Regions from separate parts of the Deinococcus hopiensis KR-140 genome, predicted to be linked through region 1. Evidence: riboswitches for the same ligand, from Rfam matches in the RefSeq annotation. Region 1 holds a riboswitch; each other region holds the start of a gene.
What was found. A riboswitch is a leader RNA that binds a small molecule or an ion and turns the genes downstream of it on or off. The one in region 1 is predicted to bind cyclic di-GMP.
Positions count from the first base shown of each region.

Region 2: linked by a shared signal. The riboswitch ahead of B9A95_RS29790 (hypothetical protein) and the one ahead of B9A95_RS04050 (right-handed parallel beta-helix repeat-containing protein) in region 1 are both predicted to bind cyclic di-GMP.
Region 3: linked by a shared signal. The riboswitch ahead of B9A95_RS30520 (hypothetical protein) and the one ahead of B9A95_RS04050 (right-handed parallel beta-helix repeat-containing protein) in region 1 are both predicted to bind cyclic di-GMP.

Region 1 covers NZ_FWWU01000004.1:170,797-177,911, reverse strand. Annotated here, with positions in the region: gene B9A95_RS04050 (right-handed parallel beta-helix repeat-containing protein) at 1-842, opposite strand, end outside; cyclic di-GMP riboswitch class I at 855-929, opposite strand; gene B9A95_RS04045 (response regulator) at 1,075-1,521, opposite strand; gene B9A95_RS04040 (glycosyltransferase family 1 protein) at 1,941-3,128, shown strand; gene glf (UDP-galactopyranose mutase) at 3,187-4,329, shown strand; gene B9A95_RS04030 (carbohydrate ABC transporter permease) at 4,407-5,303, opposite strand; gene B9A95_RS04025 (carbohydrate ABC transporter permease) at 5,305-6,267, opposite strand; gene B9A95_RS04020 (ABC transporter substrate-binding protein) at 6,440-7,115, opposite strand, start outside.
Region 2 covers NZ_FWWU01000010.1:240,364-247,478, reverse strand. Annotated here, with positions in the region: gene B9A95_RS29810 (hypothetical protein) at 73-384, shown strand; gene B9A95_RS35910 (glycoside hydrolase family 10-like protein) at 1,666-2,865, shown strand; gene B9A95_RS29800 (hypothetical protein) at 3,231-3,467, opposite strand; gene B9A95_RS29795 (hypothetical protein) at 3,790-4,098, opposite strand; gene B9A95_RS29790 (hypothetical protein) at 4,490-5,776, opposite strand; cyclic di-GMP riboswitch class I at 5,789-5,863, opposite strand; gene B9A95_RS37415 (transposase) at 5,903-6,451, opposite strand; gene B9A95_RS29780 (MHYT domain-containing protein) at 6,504-7,115, opposite strand, start outside.
Region 3 covers NZ_FWWU01000011.1:119,497-126,611, forward strand. Annotated here, with positions in the region: gene B9A95_RS30490 (hypothetical protein) at 750-1,295, opposite strand; gene B9A95_RS36490 (hypothetical protein) at 2,123-2,248, opposite strand; gene B9A95_RS32975 (hypothetical protein) at 2,249-2,470, shown strand; gene B9A95_RS30500 (hypothetical protein) at 2,467-2,814, opposite strand; gene B9A95_RS30505 (hypothetical protein) at 2,856-3,098, opposite strand; gene B9A95_RS30510 (hypothetical protein) at 3,657-3,893, shown strand; gene B9A95_RS30515 (hypothetical protein) at 4,104-4,373, shown strand; gene B9A95_RS30520 (hypothetical protein) at 4,590-5,918, opposite strand; cyclic di-GMP riboswitch class I at 5,931-6,005, opposite strand; gene B9A95_RS30525 (PhzF family phenazine biosynthesis protein) at 6,831-7,115, opposite strand, start outside.

The DNA of each region.
Region 1 (7,115 bases):
CTGAGGTTGTCGTGGACGTTGTTGCCGCTGGCCTCGTACAGTTCCACGCTCGCGCCATCTACGCCGTAGTCCTCGCTGCAGGCCCAGTTGCCGCTGAAGGTGTTGTTCGCGACCTCGTTGCCGTTGGAGTTGACGAGCACGCCCCAGGCGCCAGAGTCGTCGTCGTACACGCCGGCCGTATTCTTCTTCATGACGTTGTTGTTGGTCAGGGTGTTGCCCAGCACGCGGTTGTTGTTCGCGCCGGCCATGAGGTGCACGCCCGCCATGAAGCCGCTCGCAGAGGAATTCTGCACGGTGTTGTACTGCCCGGTCACGGCGAAGCCGACTCGCCAGGCAACCGGGGTGTTGGCGCACTTGCCGGTGCCGGCGGGCGCGGGGCGGGTGGAGGTGACGTTCAGTCCGTCGAACACCAGGTAGTTGCCACCAACGAGGACTGCCTCGGCGTCGGTGTTCAGCACGATGGTGGGAGCCGCACCCTCGCCGTAGGCCGTGTACACGATGGGGGAGGCCGCGGTGCCGCTCGACTTGGCGACCAGCGAGCCCGTAAAGGTGCAGCCGCGTTTCAGAAGCACCCGGTCACCGGCAAGGAGGCTCAGGCCGCTCACCCTGTTCAGGGTCCGCAGGGCCGTGCCCGCGCTTGTACCGCTCGCCTTGTCGTTTCCCGCGCAGTCCAGGTAAAAGGAGCGTCCGGTCGCCGTGGGGGTGGGGGCCGGCGCGGCGATCTTCCTCGCGCCCTGCGCCTGCAGCGTGCCGCCCTGGGTTTTGGCGCTGGCCTGGGGAAGGGCGGTTTGCGAGCAGCTCACGATAAAAACAACAGGCAGCAGCCAGACCAGTTTCTGCACAGGATCCCTCGTTTCGGTGGCCCGGCTGACTGCGTGAGTCCCGTGGCTTTGCGCCCCCTGCTCGCACAGGGTTTGCCTTTTCGTCGAGCTGCGCAGAGCGTCTCTCTGCCGCCAACGTAAATAATGTTAGAACCGGAGTTCTGACACAAAGCTTACTTCAATGTCTCCTCAAAATTCCACGTCCCCGGTACCCACCCATTGGGGGTACCGCACAGGTGCATCTCCGTGACGCTCAGGGCTGGTGCTTGGGAGACAACGCCGCTGTGGAAAACCAGAAGGCCCGGAATGACTGGATCACGTCGATAAATTCGCTCACGGTCACGGGCTTGGGGATATAGGCGTTGGCATGCAGGTTGTAGCTGCGCCAGATATCGTTTTCGGCGCGTGAGGTGGTCAGCACGATCACCGGCACGTTGCGGAGCTCTGCGTCCGCCTTGAGCACGTCAAGCACCTCGAGCCCGCCCATGCGCGGCATGTTCAGGTCGAGCAAGATCACGTCGGGTGTGGGCACGCCGGCGTACGGGCCCTGGCGCCGCAGGAAATTCAGTGCGTCCACTCCATCGCGCGCCACGTGGAGCCGGTGGGGGAATTCGGCCTCGCTGAAGGCCTCCTCGGTCAGCAGGATATCGGCGGGATTGTCCTCCACCAGCAAAATCTCGATGGTCTTTGTGGGCTTCATGTGTGGGGCGAACTCCTGAGCGCGGGAGGGGATGAGCGGCAGAACCCAGCGGCGTAGAACGGACCTTACCCTACTCTGATCCGGCGTTCTTTCCGTTCTCTTCCCCATGAAAGGCTTCTAAAGGCACCACGCGCGCCCATCGGCTGCGCTGCTGGCCCCATCTAAAGAAAATGAACGATGTGCTGGGCCTTTCCTCAGGCTTTATCCCCGAAAGCCTTCAGGTTTCATCAGGACCGAAGCGCAGGCCAAAAGGTAAACTGAGCACCGTTCCTGGCGCGGCGATGAGCCGGCACCAAAAGAGGACCGCAGGGCAACGGTACGGCCCCTCTTCTTGCGAAGACAGGCCGTCAACACTTGTTCAGCTCCGGTGGCCCGCGCAAAGCCGCGCCGCCGGCGTTTGATGTACGGAGGAAAAGACCTTGAACCCCACCCATTTGCAGCCTGATTCGGTCCGCGCCTCAGATACCCCCGCCCTGCTCGTTGTCGCGCATCTCCGCTGGGACTTCGTGTTTCAGCGCCCGCAGCACCTGATGACGCGAGCGGCCCGTTCGCGGCGCGTGTATTACATCGAGGAGCCGCGCTTCACGTCCGAGGCCGACCACCTCGTGATGCGGACAGATCCTTCTGGCGTCGTGGTCGTCACGCCGCACATCGAGGAGGGTCACAGCGCGGACGCCTCGCAGGCGCGCACCGCCCGGCTGCTGGAGGGGATGGTCAAGGCTGAGGGCCTGCCCGAGTATGACCTGTGGGTCTACACGCCCTTCGAGCTGCCCATCACGGCGGGCCTGAGTCCCCGCGTGACCGTGTACGACTGCATGGACGAACTCGCGCAGTTCCGCGGCGCGCCGCCCGAACTCCGGACGCGGGAAGATCAGCTTTTCGAACAGGCGGACCTGGTGTTTACCGGCGGCCACCGCCTGTACGAGGCCAAGCGCGAGCGCCACGCTGGGGCCTACCCCTTTCCCTCCAGCGTGGAAGTGGAGCACTTCGCGCAGGCCCGCAAAGGGCTGGCGGACCCCAAGGACCAGGCCGCCTTGCCGCGCCCACGGCTGGGCTTTTACGGGGTGATTGACGAGCGGTTCGACATTGAGCTGATCGGTGAGCTGGCCCGCCGCCGCCCCGAGTGGCAGTTCGTGCTGCTGGGCCCGGTCGTCAAGATCGACCCGGCGGAGCTGCCCCGCGGCGAGAACCTGCACTACCTGGGGATGAAGTCGTACGCCGAGCTGCCGAGCTACCTCGCCCACTGGGACGTGGCGCTGCTGCCCTTCGCGCTCAACGAGGCCACCGAGTTCATCAGCCCCACGAAGACGCCCGAATACCTCGCGGCCGGGGTGCCCGTGGTGTCCACCGGCATCCGCGACGTGATCCGGCCCTACGGCGAGAAGGACCTGGCGCGCATCGCCGACGGCGTGGACGCCTTCGAGGTTGCCTGCGCCGAAGCGCTGGCCGAGCGCGGTACCCCGGCGGGCGACGCCCGCCGTGACCGGGCCGACGCCCACCTCTCGACCCTCTCGTGGGACCGCACCTGGGCCGACATGAGCGCGTTGATCGAGCGTGCAGCGGCGGAGCGGCGCGTTTTTCCCCTCGCCGGAGTGGCGGATGACTGAGCGTTTCGATGGACCAGCGCTCCCCGGCACCTCTTCGGCAGACCCTATGATGGAGCTGATGACCGAATCCGTTTCTCCCCAGGGCTTCGACTACCTGATCGTCGGCGCGGGCTTCGCGGGCAGCGTGCTTGCCGAGCGGCTCGCCAACGACGGCAAACGCGTGCTGATCGTGGACCGCCGACCGCACATCGGTGGCAACGCCTACGACCGCTACGACGACGCGGGGGTCCTGATCCACCCTTACGGCCCGCACATCTTCCATACCAACTCGCGCGAAGTGTTCGACTACCTGTCGCGCTTTACCCAGTGGCGGCCGTACCAGCACCGGGTACTGTCGAGCGTGGACGGACAGCTCGTGCCCATTCCGATCAACCTCGACACCGTGAACAAGCTCTACGGCCTGAACCTGACGGCCTTCGAGCTCGAGGAGTTCTTCGCCTCGGTGGCCGAGCCTGTCGAGCATGTCCGGACCTCGGAAGACGTGGTCGTAAGCAAGGTAGGGCGCGACCTGTACAACAAATTCTTCCGGGGCTACACCCGCAAGCAGTGGGACCTCGATCCCAGCGAGCTCGACGCTTCGGTAACGGCACGGGTTCCCACCCGCACCAACCGCGACGACCGCTACTTCGCCGATACGTACCAGGCGATGCCGCTGCACGGCTACACCCGGATGTTCGAGAACATGCTCTCGCACCCCAACATCAAGGTGATGCTGAACACCGACTACCGCGAAATCGCGGCGTTTATTCCCCACGGCCACATGATCTACACCGGGCCGGTGGACGCCTTCTTCGACCACTGCTACGGCAAGCTGCCGTACCGCAGCCTGGAATTCAAGCACGAGACGCACCCGGTGGAGCAGTTCCAGTCGGTGGGCACGGTCAATTACCCCAATGACTACGCCCACACCCGCGTCAGTGAGTTCAAGCACATCACCGGGCAAAAGCACGACCAGACCAGCGTGGTGTACGAATTCTCGCGCGCCGAGGGCGACCCGTACTACCCGGTACCGCGTCCGGAAAACCAGGAGCTGTACAAGAAATACGCCGCCCTGGCTGACGCCCGGGAGGACGTGACCTTCGTGGGCCGCCTCGCCACCTACCGCTACTACAACATGGACCAGGTGGTGGCCCAGGCGCTCGCCACACACCGGAAGTTGAGCGGGCAGAAGACCGGGGCGCAGGCCGTTACGACGGGCTGATCTTTTAGGGGAGAACAACAAAACCCAGGCGGGCGGTGAGCAGACAGATGCTCACCGCCCGCCTGGGTTTATTCCCGCTATCCCTTGACGCTGCCCGTCAGGGACGCTCCCTCGATAAAGTACTTCTGGAACACGAAAAAGATCACCACGACGGGCAGCAGCACCATTACGGAGGCCGCCATCAGCAGTTGCCACTGCACGCTGTTGGCGTCCTGGAAGAACTTTAGGCCCACCTGCAGGGTGTAGAGCTTCTCGTCGTTGAGGTACAGCAGCGGATTGACGTAGTCGTTCCAGGTGCCGTCGAAGGTAAAGATGGCGACGGTGGCGAGCGCCGGCGTCGCGAGCGGCAGCACCACCCGCGCCCAGATCCACAGCTCACTGGCCCCGTCCACCCGCGCGGCTTCCAGCAGTTCGTTGGGAATCCCCATGAAGTACTGCCGCAGCATGAAGGTAAAAAAGGCCCCAGCGCAGAAAGACGGCACCACCAGCGGCAGGTAGCTGCCCACCCACCCCAGCTTGGAGAACAGGACGTACTGCGGCACCAGCGTGACCAGTCCCGGAATCATCATGGTGGAGAGCATCACCGTGAACAGCAGGTTGCGGCCGGGAAAGCGCAGCTTGGAAAAGCCGTAGGCGGCCAGCGAGCACGACAAGACCGTGCCAAAGGTGACCGACGAGGCGTACAGCAAGCTGTTGACCGCGTAGCGCGAGAAGGGCGCGCTCGCCCAGGCGCGGGCATAGTTGCCCCACTGGACAGGATCGGGAATCCAGCGCGGCGGATACGCGAAGACCTGCTGGTCGGGCTTCAGGGACGTGGAGACCATCCACAGCGCCGGATACAGGATCAGGGCGGACAGCAGCAGCAGCGCGGCGAACGCCAGCACCCGCCCGATCAGCGGATTTCCCTCACGTTTCGGTCCCCCGGTGCGGGCCGGGCGAGGACGGACCTGGACCTCGGGTCTGGACAGCGCCATCTCAGCGCACCTCGCCTTCGTAGTGGACCCAGCGCTTCGAGAGCCACAGCTGCAGTCCTGTGATCACCAGCGTGATCAGCAGCAAAATCCACGCCATCGCGGAGGCGTAACCCATTCGCAGGTCCGTGAAGGCCGTCTGCCACAGGTACAGACCGTAAAAGAGCGTGCTGTCGCTGGGTCCCCCCTTGGTCAGCACCAGCGACTCGGACCAGAACTGCATCGCGCCCGAAATGCCGGTGATCAGCTTGAAAAAGATCACCGGGGAGATCAGGGGCACCGTCACCGCCCAGAACTGCCGTGCGGGAGAGGCCCCGTCCATCTGCGCCGACTCGTACAGGTCGCGCGGTACGCCCCGCAGGGCCGCCAGGTAGAACATGAAGCTGCCCGCCGCCGTCCATACGCTCATGATGATCAGCGCAGGTTTGGACCACGCCGGGTCCCCGAACCACAGCGGCAGGTGGTTCTCGTTCACGCCCAGGCGGTAGAGCCCGGTGTTGATGAGGCCCACCTGCGGGTTAAAAACCCACAGCCACAACAGCAGCACCGCCACCCCGGTCAGCACCTTGGGCAGGAAGAACACCGTACGGAAAAAGCGCTGCCCCGGCACCTCCTGGTTGAGCAGCGTGGCGATCAGCAGGCCGGTGGCGATGCCCAGCGGCACGGCGAAGGCGGCGTAATAGGCCGTGTTGCCCAGCGCCTTCCAGAAGCGCTGGTCGCCGGTGAGCAGCTGCACGTAGTTGCGCACCCCCACCCAGTCGAAGCGCGAAGTGATGTCGTAGTTGGTAAAGCTCGCGTACAGCGAAAACAGCATCGGCCCCAGCACAAAGCAGAGAAACCCGATCAACCACGGCGCGATAAAGAGGTAGCCCCACAGCGCCTCGCGCTGGCGCCCATTCAGCCTCTGGCGTCGCGGGGCCGGCGGCTGAGTGGCTGGAGGCGGGGGAAGGGGAGAGGCGGCGCTCAAGGCCGCCTGCCCAAAAGTCTGTGCATGTGCTCCTGCCTTTCAAAAAGGGGCAAAGCGGGCAAAGCGCAAACCTCAGGCTTTGCCCGCTGCCGGGCGGGGTGGAACGTGGACTGCGGAGACCGGGGCGCCGTTCAGCGGGGGCCGGCGGCGTCCACCCCTGTTCCCGCTCCACTCACTTGTTGTTGTCGACCTGCTTCTGGACCTGCCCCTGCGCTTCCTCCAGCGCCTGGCGGGCGTCGTCGCCGCGGTACACGGCGTCCTCGACGGCCTTGTCGAGCAGGCTGCTGTAGCTTGGCGCGAGGCGCGGGGCTGAAGTCACCTCCGTGTACTTCATGTTCGCCGACATCATGCGGAAGGCGGGCGAGGTCACGCTCAGGGAGGCGTTCTTGTAGCCGGGAAAGTCGTTTTGCTCCATGGCCCAGATGCGTGCGCCCTCGGTCGCCATGTACCGCGCGAAGGCGAAGGCTTCCTTGGGATGCTTGGTGCCCACCGGAATTTCGAGGTTAAATCCTCCGCCCGACGACGTGCCCGGTCCCGGCTGCCCAGTGGGGGTGGGGATACGCGCCATGCCGTAGTTCATGTTTGGGGCGTACTTTTTCAGCGTGGCCGCGTAGCCGCCGATGTCGATGATCATGCCGACCTTGCCCGAGATAAAGGGGTCCTGCGCGCCGCTGCCGAACGAACTCTTAAACGCCTGCACGTTGCGCGCGCCCAGACGGTCCGTCCACGCCTTGATCCAGCTGAGGGTCTTGACGGCCGCGGCGCCCGTGAAGCGCGGGTTGGTGCGGTCCTCGTCCCACATGCTCCCGCCCGCGTTGGCCACCCAGCTCTCGAAACCGAACGAGCCG
Region 2 (7,115 bases), on a different contig from region 1:
ACCAGAGTCAAGGTGTTCCAACCGCCCACGGCCGACAGTTGCTGAAGTAGATCAGGAATAGAGGTGCATCAGATGGAACATCCTGGAAGCAGCAGACGGTCTCAACCCGGATCGCACGGGTACTACACGGTGCCGTTCCCCTGGGAACGCAATGATCTGGTGCAGCTTCACAAGCAGATGGGTGGGACCTTCCCGATTGCCACGGCACCTCGCCGTACCGATGCCAGCCACCTGCGTCAGCAGGTCGTGCAGGAGGACAGCAGCGTGACCGGGCCCACCCACTGCTTTTTCACTCCGGCGCAAGTCGCGTACTCCTGGAATTCCCTGCGCACCTGGGTGGAGCAGGGACAGGCGCCCGACAATGAGGACATCACCGGGAAGTAGCCCGGCCAAGGGAAACGGTCTGTTGCCCGGCGGCGCACTTATAAGCGCGCCGCCGGGCCCGCCTTGGGCGGTGTGCGCGTCCCCAGACGGGAGCGGCTGCGTCCACCCCCCATTCGGCCGGTACGCGCCGTCGACCACCGGCCTGGTACGCACGAAGTCGTCCGTCCCGCGTCTCAAAACCGTCCAAGGGCCGTGGGGTTTGGGCCACGGGGCCAGGTTCGGCAGCCCCTGCTCGCCCAGCCGAATGGGGGGTGCATGCCCCGCGCGCCGCATCTGCTTGGCGTCTTCCCAGGCGGACTGCTGTTTCTGACATGGAGCGTCGCGGCACGCGCTGAAGGAGAGCCCGTCATTGCTGGTCCGGGGGAGCGGTCTCGTTCAGCCTGTGCGGGAGCAGGCCAATTGCCACTCCACCTACCGTTCGGTCCCGGACGACGTCCATTGAGGAGGGCGGAGTGCACCGGGCGAACCAAGCGGGGAGGTCAGGTGAGGCGCAGACCATGACAGGATGACAGGGGTATGCGCCGCCCTTCTCTCCCGTTGCTGGCCCTGACATTGTCGCTCGCCCTCGTGGCGTGTCCACGCTCACCTGAGCGCACGCCTGTCTCGACCACCCCAACAGAGACCCAGTCCTCCTCCGTGGCCATCAAGCCTGCTCCCGCAGTGGAACAACCGGCCACCGCCACCCCGGCCACCGCCACGGCACACCTGGGGGAGGAGCCTGCGGTGGCGCCCGCAGTCACGTCTTCCACGCCTGGCGCTCCACCTGCCAGGGCCACCCCGGTGGGCCCTGCACCGGGCGGAACGGCCTTTGCGAAGGCGAGCCCTGCCGCGCAGCAGCAAGACCCTCAGCCGCAGCGGGCACCGGCGGGTTTGCCGTCCGCCCAGGGCACGCCGCAAAAGCCTTCGGTCGCGAGACCTTCGCCTGTGGCGCCTCAGATTCAGGTCAAGCGGCCTCAAGTGCCCCATCCGCCGGCAGCCACGCCGCCCCTGCCTGTCCAGCCTGGCGCAGCCGGCAGCGCGCCTGAGGGCGCCACCACCGCAGTCGCTTCGGAGGTGGCGAAGGCGGGGCCTGCGGCGATCACCGTTCATGCTGCGGCTTCACCGTTGTCGCCAGCCCGCGTCTCCACAGTCAAACCGCCTTCAGCCAGGCCACCACAGTCCACCTCGGGCTCCGGGATCAAGCGTGATCCCATCAACGTGGCAGTCCCTGCTTCAGCGCCTGCGCCCCCTGTCGCCGAGGCTCAGGAAGTCGCAGCTCCATCCACACCGTCTGGAGGCGCAGTGCCGCCGGAGAGCAAGCCTGAAGCCAGGCCAGTTCCCGGCCCCCTGGAGCCGGGTCCGGCGATCCGCGGCCTGTGGGTCGATGCATTTGGGCCTGGCTTCAAGACGCCAGTTGAGGTGGACCAGTTGATTCGCGACGCCCAGGCGATGAACATCAACACGCTGTTCGTGCAGGCTGTGAAGCGTGGTGACTGCTACTGCGGTGGCAGCCTGCTGCCCCGCACGGAAGATCCGGCGGTCCCGGCCGACTTTGATCCTCTGGCGGACGTGCTGGAAAAAGCGCACGCGCAGCACATCAAGGTTCACGCCTGGGTGATTCCCACCGCCGTGGCCAGCCGCGCCGTCCAGTACCCCGTGACCAATCCCGAGCACATTGCCAACGCGCACGGGGAAGGCTCGGAAAGTGACTGGCTGACGCGCAGCGCTTCCGGCGTGATCTGGGCTGGCAATGACCAGCAGTTGGATCTGGGCAACCCCGATGCGCTGCGCTACATCGTGGAGGGCGTGCGCAGCCTCGCGGCCGCCTACCCGGTCGATGGGATTCAGCTTGACCGCGTTCGGTACCCGGATCCCCTCGGGAAGGTGCAGGACTGGGGGTACAACCCGGGGGCCCTCGCCGCGTACCAGGCGGAGAGCGGCACGACCGACACCCCGGACCCTGAAGACGCGGCATGGATGGCCTGGCGCCGAGGACGCGTCGACGCGTTGGTTCATCAGGTCTCCGAGGCGGTCCGCGCAGCCCGTCCCGGAACGACGATGAGCGTCGCCGCCATCACCTACGGTGCGGGACCGAAAAACCGTGAGGACTTTACCCACACCCGCACGTACGCCGAGGTCTTCCAGGACTGGCCAGCGTGGCTGTCGGGCGGAGATACCGATCTGGTCGTGATGATGAATTACAAGCGGGAGGCGCGCGTGGATCAGGCGCGCGCATTCGACGTGTGGAACCGGTTTGCCCAGTTGGTCAAAGGTGATGGTCAGGTGGCGGCGGGTACGGCACTGTATCTGAACACCGCCGCCGAGAACCTCGCGCAGGCCAGGCGCGTCGTCGAGCAGGGCCTTGACGGGTGGGTGGGGTACTCGTACCGCACGCCTGAGCTCGGCGTCGAGGACGGAAGCAAGGACGGCGGCAAGGCGTACCGTGAGTTGAGCAACCTGCTGGTGGGGGAGCCGGGCCAAAGCAGCCCAGACGGGCGCTGATCCGCAATCCGGATCACCCGTCCCCTGGGCTCCTCTCCGCTCCAGGGCTTCCACGCCTCTTCGTCACCGTTTTCCCTGCTCGCGCAACTGCCCAGCGTTGCGCGTCCACGCCGGTTCACCCGTGACGGCCGTCACGAATCAACCGAAATCCTGATGAAGGGCCTGAGGCCGCAGGGCACGAGGTTCGGGTGTCGGTGTCTCAGTACGGCACGCACGCGGTGCGGGTACCAGGCCGAAGTGAAGGTGTGTCCACGCCGTCCCCAAAGACAACCGGCGGCGCTTCCAGGGGGAGGCGTTCAGCGCAGCGGCCGGAGGCAAACGAAAAAACGCCCTTTGCGGGCGGAGGCAGGCGGCCCCGCTTCCGTTCAGGGATAGAGGTCAAACCCGGCTTCGTCGAGGAGCTGCTCCAGGCGTTTCTTGGCGGCGTGGATCTGGGGCATGGTTTCGGCCTCGAAGTAGACCTTGATGGGGCGGCCCGCCCGGGTTTTGCCGAGGTCCCAGGTGGTCCCCCCGTGGGCCTGGTCGTCCTGAAGTTTCTGCAGGGCGGCTTTGACGGCTTTTTCGGGGATGCCGGCGTGGATGGCCATATCGTCTTTGAGCATGGACTTAAGGTAATGCAAGGGCGTTGCAGGGAGAGGCACCTGGTGGGTGAGGGCCAGGAATCAGGCGGGGGGCGGTTGGCGCCGCACGCCGGGAAACGTGGCAGGCACCCTCCCTGGGCGCGACATCTCATCATGACTCCCCTTCATCCATGATGAAATTAGGGGCCAACCCGAGCAGAGCGAGCAGGAAAAACGGTGACCGAGCGGCGCGGAAGCCCCGGAGCCCAGGGGACGGAACGGATGATCCGGAAACCGGATCAGATGGACGCCCTCCGGTCTGACAGTCTTCAGGCAGGGTGGGCGCCCTGTTGGGGGCGTGGCATCAAGGGGAGGGGCACCCCCCGGAGCACCAGGAGGGCGCGGCAGGCGCGGTCAGCGACGTTGCCCCATCCGGGGCGAGGTCCTGGGCGTGGTAGACCGCGCCGAGAGGAGCCGGAGTGGGGGTCATGGTAAGGAGGTCGCCGAGGCGCCGCAGGTCCTGGAGGTGTCGGGGGTGGATCGAGCCGCGCTGCTCAAGGGCTTCGGTGCGCAGCACGCCCGTTTGAGGGTCTCGTCGCCAGGCGGTGACCTGGCCGTTGGCGGGCGCGCGGACGGCGACGGTGCCGGCGGTTGGGTAAGGCGCAACAGTCATGGCGTGGGCGTGCGTATGGGTTCAGCCAACTGTGGCGTTCTCGCCAGCCGCCATGGCCAGGAGGCCTCCTTCCCCCATTGCACTCCGCTGTACACCCGCTGCAGTCACCCTTATCCAGCGCCTGTTCAACAGGGATGTGGCCGCGCAGGACGTAGAACACGCGCAGCAGTGGGCCTGGCTTCAGGACGCGGGCTGTTGTCGCGCGCAGGGGTCTGGCCCTGGGGTTCCGCTCCCCACCCCAGCCCCAGACGCACTGCCGCCGCCGCTTCACCGACGCCCCCTGCCCACCTGAGGCTCCGGACCGGGAGCGCGTGAGTCGCGGTGACCAGGAGCCCCGCCGCCAGCGTCAGCAACGCCCACCAGCCTGCGCAGGACAAAGGCCCGAATCAGCTTAGCGGCGAACGGGGGCGCTGGCCAGCAGGGCGGTCGCCGGTTGGCGGGTGAAATCCAGGGCCAGCGCATTCACGAACAGGGGATCGGCGATGCGGTCAGTGGCGCTCAGCTTGCCATTGTCGATGCTGACGTAGGGACGGCCACCTTTTTTCCAGAAGACGTTGTTGTACTCGGTAAAGGGAGCGTCGGCCCACATGGGGGTCATCTTGGCAGCGGGTACCAAACCGCTGGCGGTGTCGCGCTGCCACAAGACGTTGTCGTACGCCTTGAGGATGCTGGGGCCGCAGCCGTCCGAGCAGATGATGCCCATGTCCACCATGTACCCAACGTTGTGGTGAAACACGGTTCCGGGGTTGCCGCCCCACTTGCTCTTCGTGCCGCGCAGCACGATCATTGCGCCGCCGGACTTCACCGGCGCGTAGGTGTTGTACGCGAAGGTGTTGTTCTTGCTTGGCGTCTTGGGGGTTCCGCCCAGCTCCGTGAAGAAGGGGTCTTCCGTGCTGACGTTGTCGTGGATATTGTTGCTGCTCGCCTCGTACAACTCGACGCTCGCCCCGTCCTTGCCGTAGTCCTCACTGCAGGCCCAGTTGCCGCCGAAGGTGTTGCCGGCGATCTCATTGTTGTCCGAGTTGACCAGGACGCCCCAGGCTCCGGAATCGTCATCGAAGACACCGGCGGTGTTCTTCTTCATCACGTTGTTGTTGGTCAGCTTGTTGTGCAGCACCTTGTTGTTTCCAGCGCTCAGGTGAATGCCTGCCGTAAAGCCGCTTGCTGAGGAATTCTGCACGGTGTTGTACTGCCCGGCCACCTCGAAGCCCACGCGCCAGCCCACGGGCGTCTTGCTGCATTTGCCAGCTGTGCTGGGAACGCTGGGACGCGCGCTGGTGACGCTCAGCCCATTGAAGACCAGGTGATTGCCGCTGGCCAGCACCGCCTCGGCATCGGTCGTCAACTGAACGGCCGGGTTGGTTCCTGCGCCGTATGAGGTGTACCGGATGGGCGCTGAGGCCGTACCGCTGGATCTGGCCACCAGGGGACCTGCGAAGGTACAGCCGCGCTTGAGCAGGACGTGGTCACCGGGCAACAACTTCAGGGCATTCACCTGGGCGAGGGTTCGCAGGGGCGCAGCCGCGGTCGTTCCCTCCGCCGCGTCCTTGCCCGCCGTGCAATCAACGTAGAAGCTGCGGCCTGCGGCCGAGGCGTTGTTGGAGGTGCTTGCCGCCAGGACGGTTTGATTGCAGGTGGCGATAAAAGCAAACGGCAGCAGCCAGACCAATTTCTGCACAGGATCCCTCGTTTCGGTGGCCCGGCTGACTGCGTGAGTCCCGTGGCTTTGCGCCCCCTGCTCGCGCAGGGTTTGCCTTTTCGTCGAGCTGCGCAGAGTGTCTCTCTGCCGCCAACGTTGATTAGGTTAGAGCCGAAGCTCTGACATAAAGCTTACGCCATGTCTATAAAAAAGTGGGGCCCGTGCCTGCTGCCCCCAACGGGGGTGAAGAAGGGCGCCTGGCGGTGGCGTAACTGCCGTCCTCCGGCCCAGTGGATGTGCCCCTAAGCCACGGCAGGTGATGCGGCCCGCCGTCCGGCGCAGGACCGGTAGATCTCGGAGGGCAGCCCTCCGAGATCTACCGGGTTCCCGAAGGGCCCTCCTCCGCCGGGTGACCGTGTGGGGGCGGACCAGACAATTGGGAGCCCGTTTCCTCCCGGTCGGCGGCTTGCCCCTTTCCCGATCGGTGCCCAACGCCTGGTCGTCCTCTTCGGGGATGATCGCCCACACCGCGCGGAAGCGTTCGCGTTCTCCCCAGGCACACAAGCGCTGGTGGACTGTGGATGCTGGGCCGTGTCGCCGGGGGAGTTGGCTCCACTGGCCCCCGGTCCAGGCCAGCCAAACGGAACCGTTGAAGATCTGGCGGGCGTCCCGCCTGGGACGCCCGCTCTCTTTCCAGGGTGTGCTGACCAGCACAGGAGCCAAACGCAGACAGGGCCCGTCCGCCACCTCCCACAGCGTGTTCCGGTCATGGATCTGATCTTGATGCCCTTGCGCCGTCCCTGGCCTTCAGGAGAACAGCATCTTCCGGAGAGGCGCTCAGCGTGAAGTGAAAGGTGCTGCCCTCCCCAGGTGTACTCTCCACCCACAGGCGACCCCCATGATGCTGAACGATTTTCAGGCAGAGTGCCAGGCCAATTCCGGTCCCCTCGAACTGCTCCCGGGGATGCAGCCGCTGAAACACCTGGAAGATTCGCTCGAAATACTGTTTTTCAATGCCGATGCCGTTGTCAGTCACCGTGAAGTGCCACAGCTTGCCTTCCTGCTCGGCACGGAGACGGACCTGGGGCGCAACGCCCGCACGGTGGTATTTCAAAGCGTTGCTGATCAAGTTCTGGAACAACTGACCGAGCTGAGACGCGTCGCCCATAACGGTTGGCAAGTTCTCGTAAGTCACCTCACCGGCCACTGCGGCGATATCGCTCGTCAGGCGGCTGAGCGTATCGTCCACCACCTGACGGAGCGGTACTGGCTTAGGAGGGCGCCTGTGGGTGGTGACGCGGCTGAAACTCAGGAGCTCATCGACGAGGCGTTTCATGTGTTGCCCGCTTGCCATGATGTGCTCCAGGTACGTTCGTGC
Region 3 (7,115 bases), on a different contig from region 1:
GCCTCTGGGCGCTTCGGGGTAAGCGGCCTGTGGTTGCTCAACGCCGGCGTTATCAATGGCTCTATACCTACATTTTCGTCGAACCTCAGACGGGCCAAAGTGAATTCCTGATCTTTCCCACGGGCAACATCCCATGAATGTAGACCACTCTGAGAGAGTTCAGTCGGGCTGTCGACCCTCAGGGTCGACAGCTTATTGTGCTTCTGTTCGACCAAGCGGGGGGCACATGAGTAAGAAATTCAGCGTTCCTACCAACATCTTTCCACTCCCGTTTCCAGCCTATACACCTGAGCTCTCGCCGATAGAACCTACGGCCAAGAAATTGAAAGTGCCATTGGTAAATAAATCAATTCGAGACATTTAAGAAATCGAAGATCTAATCGTAGCAGAATGTAAAGGACTTAGAAGTTGCCCTCGAGAAGTAGAGTCGTTGACCCTCTTTCCCTAGTTTGAATACGTCTTAGACTTATTTAAGTCTGCATGATTCCTCTTGGTTTCAGGGCGAAGTGACTGCCCGGCGCGAAGCGGCCCCGGGCCGAACAGTCACTTTGACGCTTCAATTCCGTTGAATGAAGGTTCTCCAAGATGAAAGCCGCTGCCAGGGCTGGTGGGTGGCCCATCCTCGGTAAACCCCCGTCGCCATATGGGCGGCTCTGCGGACAGTTACACCTCAAGGGAGCGCAGTCTGGTTTCGACTTGGCCATCCTGGCCTCTTTATAACAAATGTTCCAGTCTTTGCTGGAATGGGGTTAGATGCGGGTTGAGGGCTGCGACTTCTGCACTGGCTTGAATACCCAGCCGTGCGCCGTTTTCTGAGGCGTGAATTCCACCATCCCCATTTCTGGTACGCCAAACCTGTTCTCGGAATCGAATCTTATGGACCGCATCTCATAGAGTCCATAGCTGTTCTTACATATGCTGCTGAGTACGTAAATCCATCTCGTGATGTTTTTTGGTTTCTGCAGTTCGCGCAGGTAAGCGCTGTATCTGTCGTTTGGCCTTGGACGCATCACCACTGTTTTTGTAAGCCTCAACAGCGCTCTTTTTTGAAAGGCGATAGTGTACGTGTTGCATTGAACGCGAATATCGCTTTGTCTGAGACTGAGAACGTGCAATGTGGTGAAGATTTGCTTCCCGTCTCGTACTGCTGTGGGATGAGACATGACCGCCCAGCCCCAGGGCGCATTCCCCACAACTGCGTAGTGTGTGGGCCCGCCAAGACCAATGAAATAATTCACGAGGGCACCACTCCTGCCTAGTAAACCCAGCAGAACAGTAGCAAGAATGATCTTCATTCTTCATATTAATCTTTGTGGTTTCAATTGCCATAGTAGCCCACCAAAACGAAAAGGAAACTCCAAGAGTCGACTTATGTTGCTGGAATCGGTCCCCGAAAAGCAGTGATTGACACCAGGGTGCGTTTGAGACGCGGCATCAAGGAGGGTGTTCCGCGGGGGTGAGGTTCCGTGAGAGAAGGAGCGTGCTCGGCGTCCCGAACCTGGGCTGTTCTCAATAAAGTACCTGCTGGGCGCAGTCGGGGCACAATTGAAACGGAAGGGAACAGCCGCACGCGCCACGTACCGTGAAGGCCGCCGTTCCGCTCGAGGGGGCCCAGGGAAAAGAAGGCGGAAGCCTGGGTTCAGCCTCCGAAGGGTCGAGGTGCTCCGGTAGACGTTTCAGAAAAAGTGGCGCGCGCCTTCTCGGAAGAAGGTGTGCCTTTTCTGGAACTGCCAGCGTCAGGGAACACCGGTGCAGCCCTGCGCCGCACCGGACCTGAACTACAGTTCGAACACGAGGTACTGGAGGAATGCGCTCCTGCGGCGAGACGCCGCCGCTCTCCCCGGGTTCGGTATGGTACGGGGTGTACAGGACCCGGCCCGCGCCGTGATCGAGGGTCACCTTCGGCGGCCGGACGCCCTCCCCTGCATTCCAGGAGACTGGGCCGGAGACCCAGGTCTTCAGGGCACTGGCCTGACCGGTGTGGACACCGTTCATGACGGCCCAACTGCTGAGGAAGCCCCCGATATGAACGGTTCCGTTCGCATTCACGCATCCCCCCTCGCAAGTGACTGACTTCAGCCAGGCCCCGAGTTCAGGCGTGACGTCCGCGTCTGTGGTGCGCTCAGCGCTCCCGCTCTGCAGCTTCATCGGGCTGCTCGGGCGCAATTTCGGGGGTGCCGTCTGAGCCGTAGAAGTCGACGTACTCGGGAAACGCCTGCTCGACGTAGTCGTACGACTGATCGCTCACGTGGATTTTGTCACCCGCCTGAATGTACGCGCGGAGCATTTTGGCGTGCGCGCCGTCAATCAATTCGTTTTCAACTGTGGTGAAAACGACGACCTGGTACTTGAAGATGTCGGCTTTGCCGTCCTTATCACTGTTCAGAAACAGCGCACCGACGTCCTTGTAGTTGCCGCCAAGCTGGTCGGCGCCGTCAAACAGGTTAAGTACACCGTAGTTGATCTTTAGATCAGCCGAGCGGAGTGAGAAGCGGAAAACGTGCAGCCCACCGGGAGTGGAGACTTTTCGGTGCCCTTCTGAAAAGTCGCAACGTGAGGTGCGGTGTACTTAAATGTCTCGGTACCCAGTTTCAGGACGCCGCTTTCCACGGTGCCAAATCTGAGTTTCGCCAGGACGCTTTCAATGGATTCGTAATCCCCGGCAACGACGGCGATTCGCGCTCCACCCTGGGTGGGGTCGGTGCTGACCTTGACGTTGCCCGCGTTCACCTGACCGGCCGATGTGACGTTCAGGCAGACGCGGGTGGTGAAACTCCCCTCTTTGAGGACAGCCTTCAGGCTGGTTCCCGACACTTTCGCGTTCAGGGCCAACGACCCGTCCGGTCCCGTGCAAGTCAAGTCGCGGCCAAACCCGCATCGGGTGGCGTGCCGCGCGGGAGGGTGGCTTGAAAGGTGACGTTGGTAGCGCTGTCCCCGATATCGGCGAGGGCGTTGGTCAGAGGCGTCTGACCATCCGGAACGACGAAGTTGCCGGTGACCTTTACGCCGTTTCCGCTGGGGAGGGGTTGGGGTCCGGCGGTATAGGCCACCGTCAGGACGCTGGTGAGGAACAACAGGTCAAAGGTGCGCGACGTCATGTTTCCACCCTGATTGAAAGCCCAGCGCCCGGTGGCGAAAGTCGGCGCGCCGCTTTCAGGCGGTGGTGGGTGCGCCCCACCTTGATCTGGCCATGGGCCAAACCGCGCGCGCGCGCGTCCAGCAAGCGGCGTTCCTCCACGCGTCTGCCCCATTCAGGGCCACCACTCGGGTCGACTGCTCGGTTTTCCAGACCTCGAGTGACACCTTCAACGCGTTCGCCGGACGCTGGCCCTGAGCGCTGCCGGTCCACGGGGTCCATCCCTCAAATTGGACCAACCGGATAAAGACGGCGGGCAGTCCTCAAAAAGGGCTTTTTGCTGGCACGGGCCTCTGCCCCCTTGATGCGGGCGCCCACCTCCACGGTCCCCAACGGGGGCATCCCCCTGCCAGAGGACTGTCAGACCCGAGGTGGTATACCTGGGATGTGGCCCCAGGGAGCGTTGTTCCCACGTTCCCTGGCGTGCTGCGCGAACGCCAACCCACCCCATCCCGGCGGCCGTCCAGCCTTTCTTTCATGCCGGCACCTCGCTGGAACACCGGTGCATTACCCTGAGTCCGTGCTCAAAGACGATATGGCCATTCACGCCGGCATCCCTGAGAAAGCCGTCAAAGCTGCCCTCCAGAAACTCCAGGAAGACCAGGCGTACGGGGGCACCACCTGGGATCTCGGCAAAACCCGAGCGGGCCGCCCAATCAAGGTCTACTTCGAGGCGGACACCATGCCTCAGATCCACGCTGCCAAGAAGCGCCTGGAGCAACTCCTTGACGAAGCGGGCTTTGACCTCTACCCCTGAGCCGAACCGAGACGAGCTTCCTGCGCCCTCAACGGGCGCTTTGCCGTCTGGGGCCTGGAGGGGGGGGCGATCCTGACCTCACAGCGGAGCCGTGTACGGCCTCTATGACGCTTCGACCTGGCCCTGCAGGACCTCGGCGCGGCGCTGGCGCTGATTTGCAGCGGTGGCTCCCGCCATCTGGAGGGCTTTGTCCTCGGTCCCCACGTCTGGGTGACGCGCGGGTTGGGGCAGCCGGAGGAGGCCCGCGTAGACCTGGAGGCCGCCCTGACCACCGGCTGCGAGACCGGCGACCACCGCCTCGTGGACCACTGCCTGCACCACCGCGTCGGTGACCAACCGGGTGCCTACGGTCAGGCGCACCTGGCCCTGCGTGACCCGGCGGCCACCGGGCTGTTTGGCGAAGCCGGGGCTGTGCGGGAGGAACGGCCCTTTCCCATCTGGCTTGCCCGCATCTGCGCGCGCTGCGGGCCGGCGGCCTGAAGGCGGAGGCGGCGCCGCCGCTGGAACGGACACTGGCTGAAATGCACGCCGAGCCCCTCCCTTCTGGTCTGCGTGGGCACCACACCTGCAGGGCGCCGGCGGTGCAACACGGGGTGTGGATTGGGCGCAGGACCGGCAAAATCTGAAGAGACGTCTCCTGATCCACAAGGAGGCGGGGCCCGTTCGCGAACGGGCCCCGCCTCCTGCTGCGGCGCTTCAGCGCGCGCTGGCGAGAACGACTGGGGCAAGCTGGCTGGTGAAGTTGAGCGCAGACGCGTTGACGAACAGGGGGTCTGCGACGCGGTCGCTGGGGTGCAGGCTGCCGTTGTCAATGCTGACGTAGGGGCGGCCGGTGGTCTTCCAGAAGACGTTGTTGTACTCCGTGAAGGGCGCGTCGGCCCACATGGGGGTCATGTTCGCCGCGGGAACGATGCCGCCCGCCACGTCGCGCTGCCACAGGATGTTGTCGTAGGCCTTCAGGATGCTGGGCGCGCAGCCGTCCGAGCAGATGATGCCCGTGTCCACCATGTACCCCACATTGTGGTGGAACACCGTGCCGGGGTTGCCGCCCCAGTGGCTCTTCGTGCCGCGCAACACGATCATCGAGCCGCCCACTTTCACAGGGGCGTACTGGTTGTACGCAAAGGTGTTGTTCTCGCTCTGCGTTGTGGGCGTGCCGCCCAGCTCCGTAAAGGCAATGTCTTCAGTGCTGACGTTGTGGTGGACGTTGTTGTTGCTCGCCTCATACAGTTCGACGCTCGCGCCGTCTACGCCGTAGTCCTCGCTGCAGGCCCAGTTGCCGCTGAAGGTGTTGTTCGCGACCTCGTTGCCGTTGGAGTTGACGAGCACGCCCCAGGCGCCAGAGTCGTCGTCGTACACGCCGGCCGTATTCTTCTTCATGACGTTGTTGTTGGTCAGGGTATTGCCCAGCACGCGGTTGTTGTTCGCGCCAGTCATGAGGTGCACGCCCGCCATGAAGCCGCTCGCAGAGGAATTCTGCACGGTGTTGTACTGCCCGGTCACGGCGAAGCCGACTCGCCAGGCAACCGGGGTGTTGGCGCACTTGCCGGTGCCGGCGGGCGCGGGGCGGGTGGAGGTGACGTTCAGTCCGTCGAACACCAGGTAGTTGCCACCAACGAGGACTGCTTCGCTGTCGATGTTCAACACAATGGTGGGGGCGGCACCGGTACCGTAGGCCGTGTACACGATGGGCGATGTGGCGGTACCGCTCGACTTCGCGACGAGCGAGCCCGTAAAGGTGCAGCCGCGTTTCAGCAGGACTTTGTCGCCGGCAAGGAGGCTGAGTCCGCTGACCTTGTTCAGGGTCCGGAAGGCGGTGCTGGCGGTGGTGCCGTTGGCGCGGTCGTTGCCATTGCAGTCGAGGTAAAAGGAGCGCCCGGCCGTAGTGGGGAGGGGGGTGGGGCTGGTTTTCACACCCTGAGCCTGCACGTTGGTATCGCTGACGGCGGCTTCGCTTTGGGGAAGGGTGGTGTTCGAGCATCCAACGATAAACACGGCAGGCAGCAGCCAGAGTAATTTTTGCACAGGATCCCTCGTTTCGGTGGCCCGGCTGACTGCGTGAGTCCCGTGGCTTTGCGCCCCCTGCTCGCGCAGGGTTTGCCTTTTCGTCGAGCTGCGCAGAGTGTCTCTCTGCCGCCGAACAACTGAATATTAGGAGGATGGATATGACATAAAACTTACTTAATTGCCATAAAAAAACGCGCCCCCATGACCTCCCCCTGTTGGGGGAGGTGAGGGGCACCTGCGGCGTGGCCGCCAAAGGTTGCAACCTGAGGAAAGGAAAGGACGTTTCTGGGCTGTGGCGCGGAAGAAATTGCATGGATGCAGAGGAAACGTCCTAGGCCCCCTTACCCCCTCTTGTTGATCCGGGACATCCATGGTCAGGGGCATCCTCAGGGTTCACAGGACGGCGCATTGGTGAGGCCCCCAGGCATTTTTGGCCCATACGGTGGACCCCTGTTCGGGGGACGTGGGGTGGCCGTAAATATCACGGTGCTGGTCGGAATCACGCCTACACAGTTCTCCGTCCCCACGGCTTGGGCCTCCTCGCGATATGCCGAAGGCCAAGACGCCTGCAGCTGCGCAAAAAGCCAGGATAAGAACCGCCTGTGCGGTTACAGAAAAAGTGGATTGGTGGGCCTACTTTTGGCACACCAGAGGGGGCAGCACGGCGTTGCTCCAGTTGCTGTGCATGGAAGACCGGCCCAGGTCCACAGCACTCGCACAGGGCGCGACGGACCTCGGTTCCTGGAGCATTTGTCCGAATGGTGGGGCGGGTGGAAGGGCACCCCTCACGGCGCCATTCTCCCCCATGCGCGTTCAGGTTCGCTCGCCGGGCCCGGTCAAGAAGAAGTCCGCACTTTGACACCTGCTCCAGAGGCATTTGGCTCAAAAGCCAAACGGTGGTTTCGGCGTCCTGCGAACAGGACCGGGTGATTACAGGGCCATGGCGCTCGGCAGCATGGCCTCGCCCCGAAACACCGGCACGCAGTCACCACCAACGCTGGCGCAGATGCCCTCTGGTGTCTGCCAGGCGGTGGTCCGTAACAGGCTGGGGCGACCCATCTCAACTCCCTGGATGATCTCCCAAGCGCCGCTCTTGGCACCCGAGAGGTGCAGCAAGAAGCCGGCCAGTGGCGTCGCTGCGCTGCCGGTCGCTGCATCCTCCCAGGTGCCAGAAAGGGGTGAGAACATCCGGGCGCGTAACCCCACTCCTTCCCG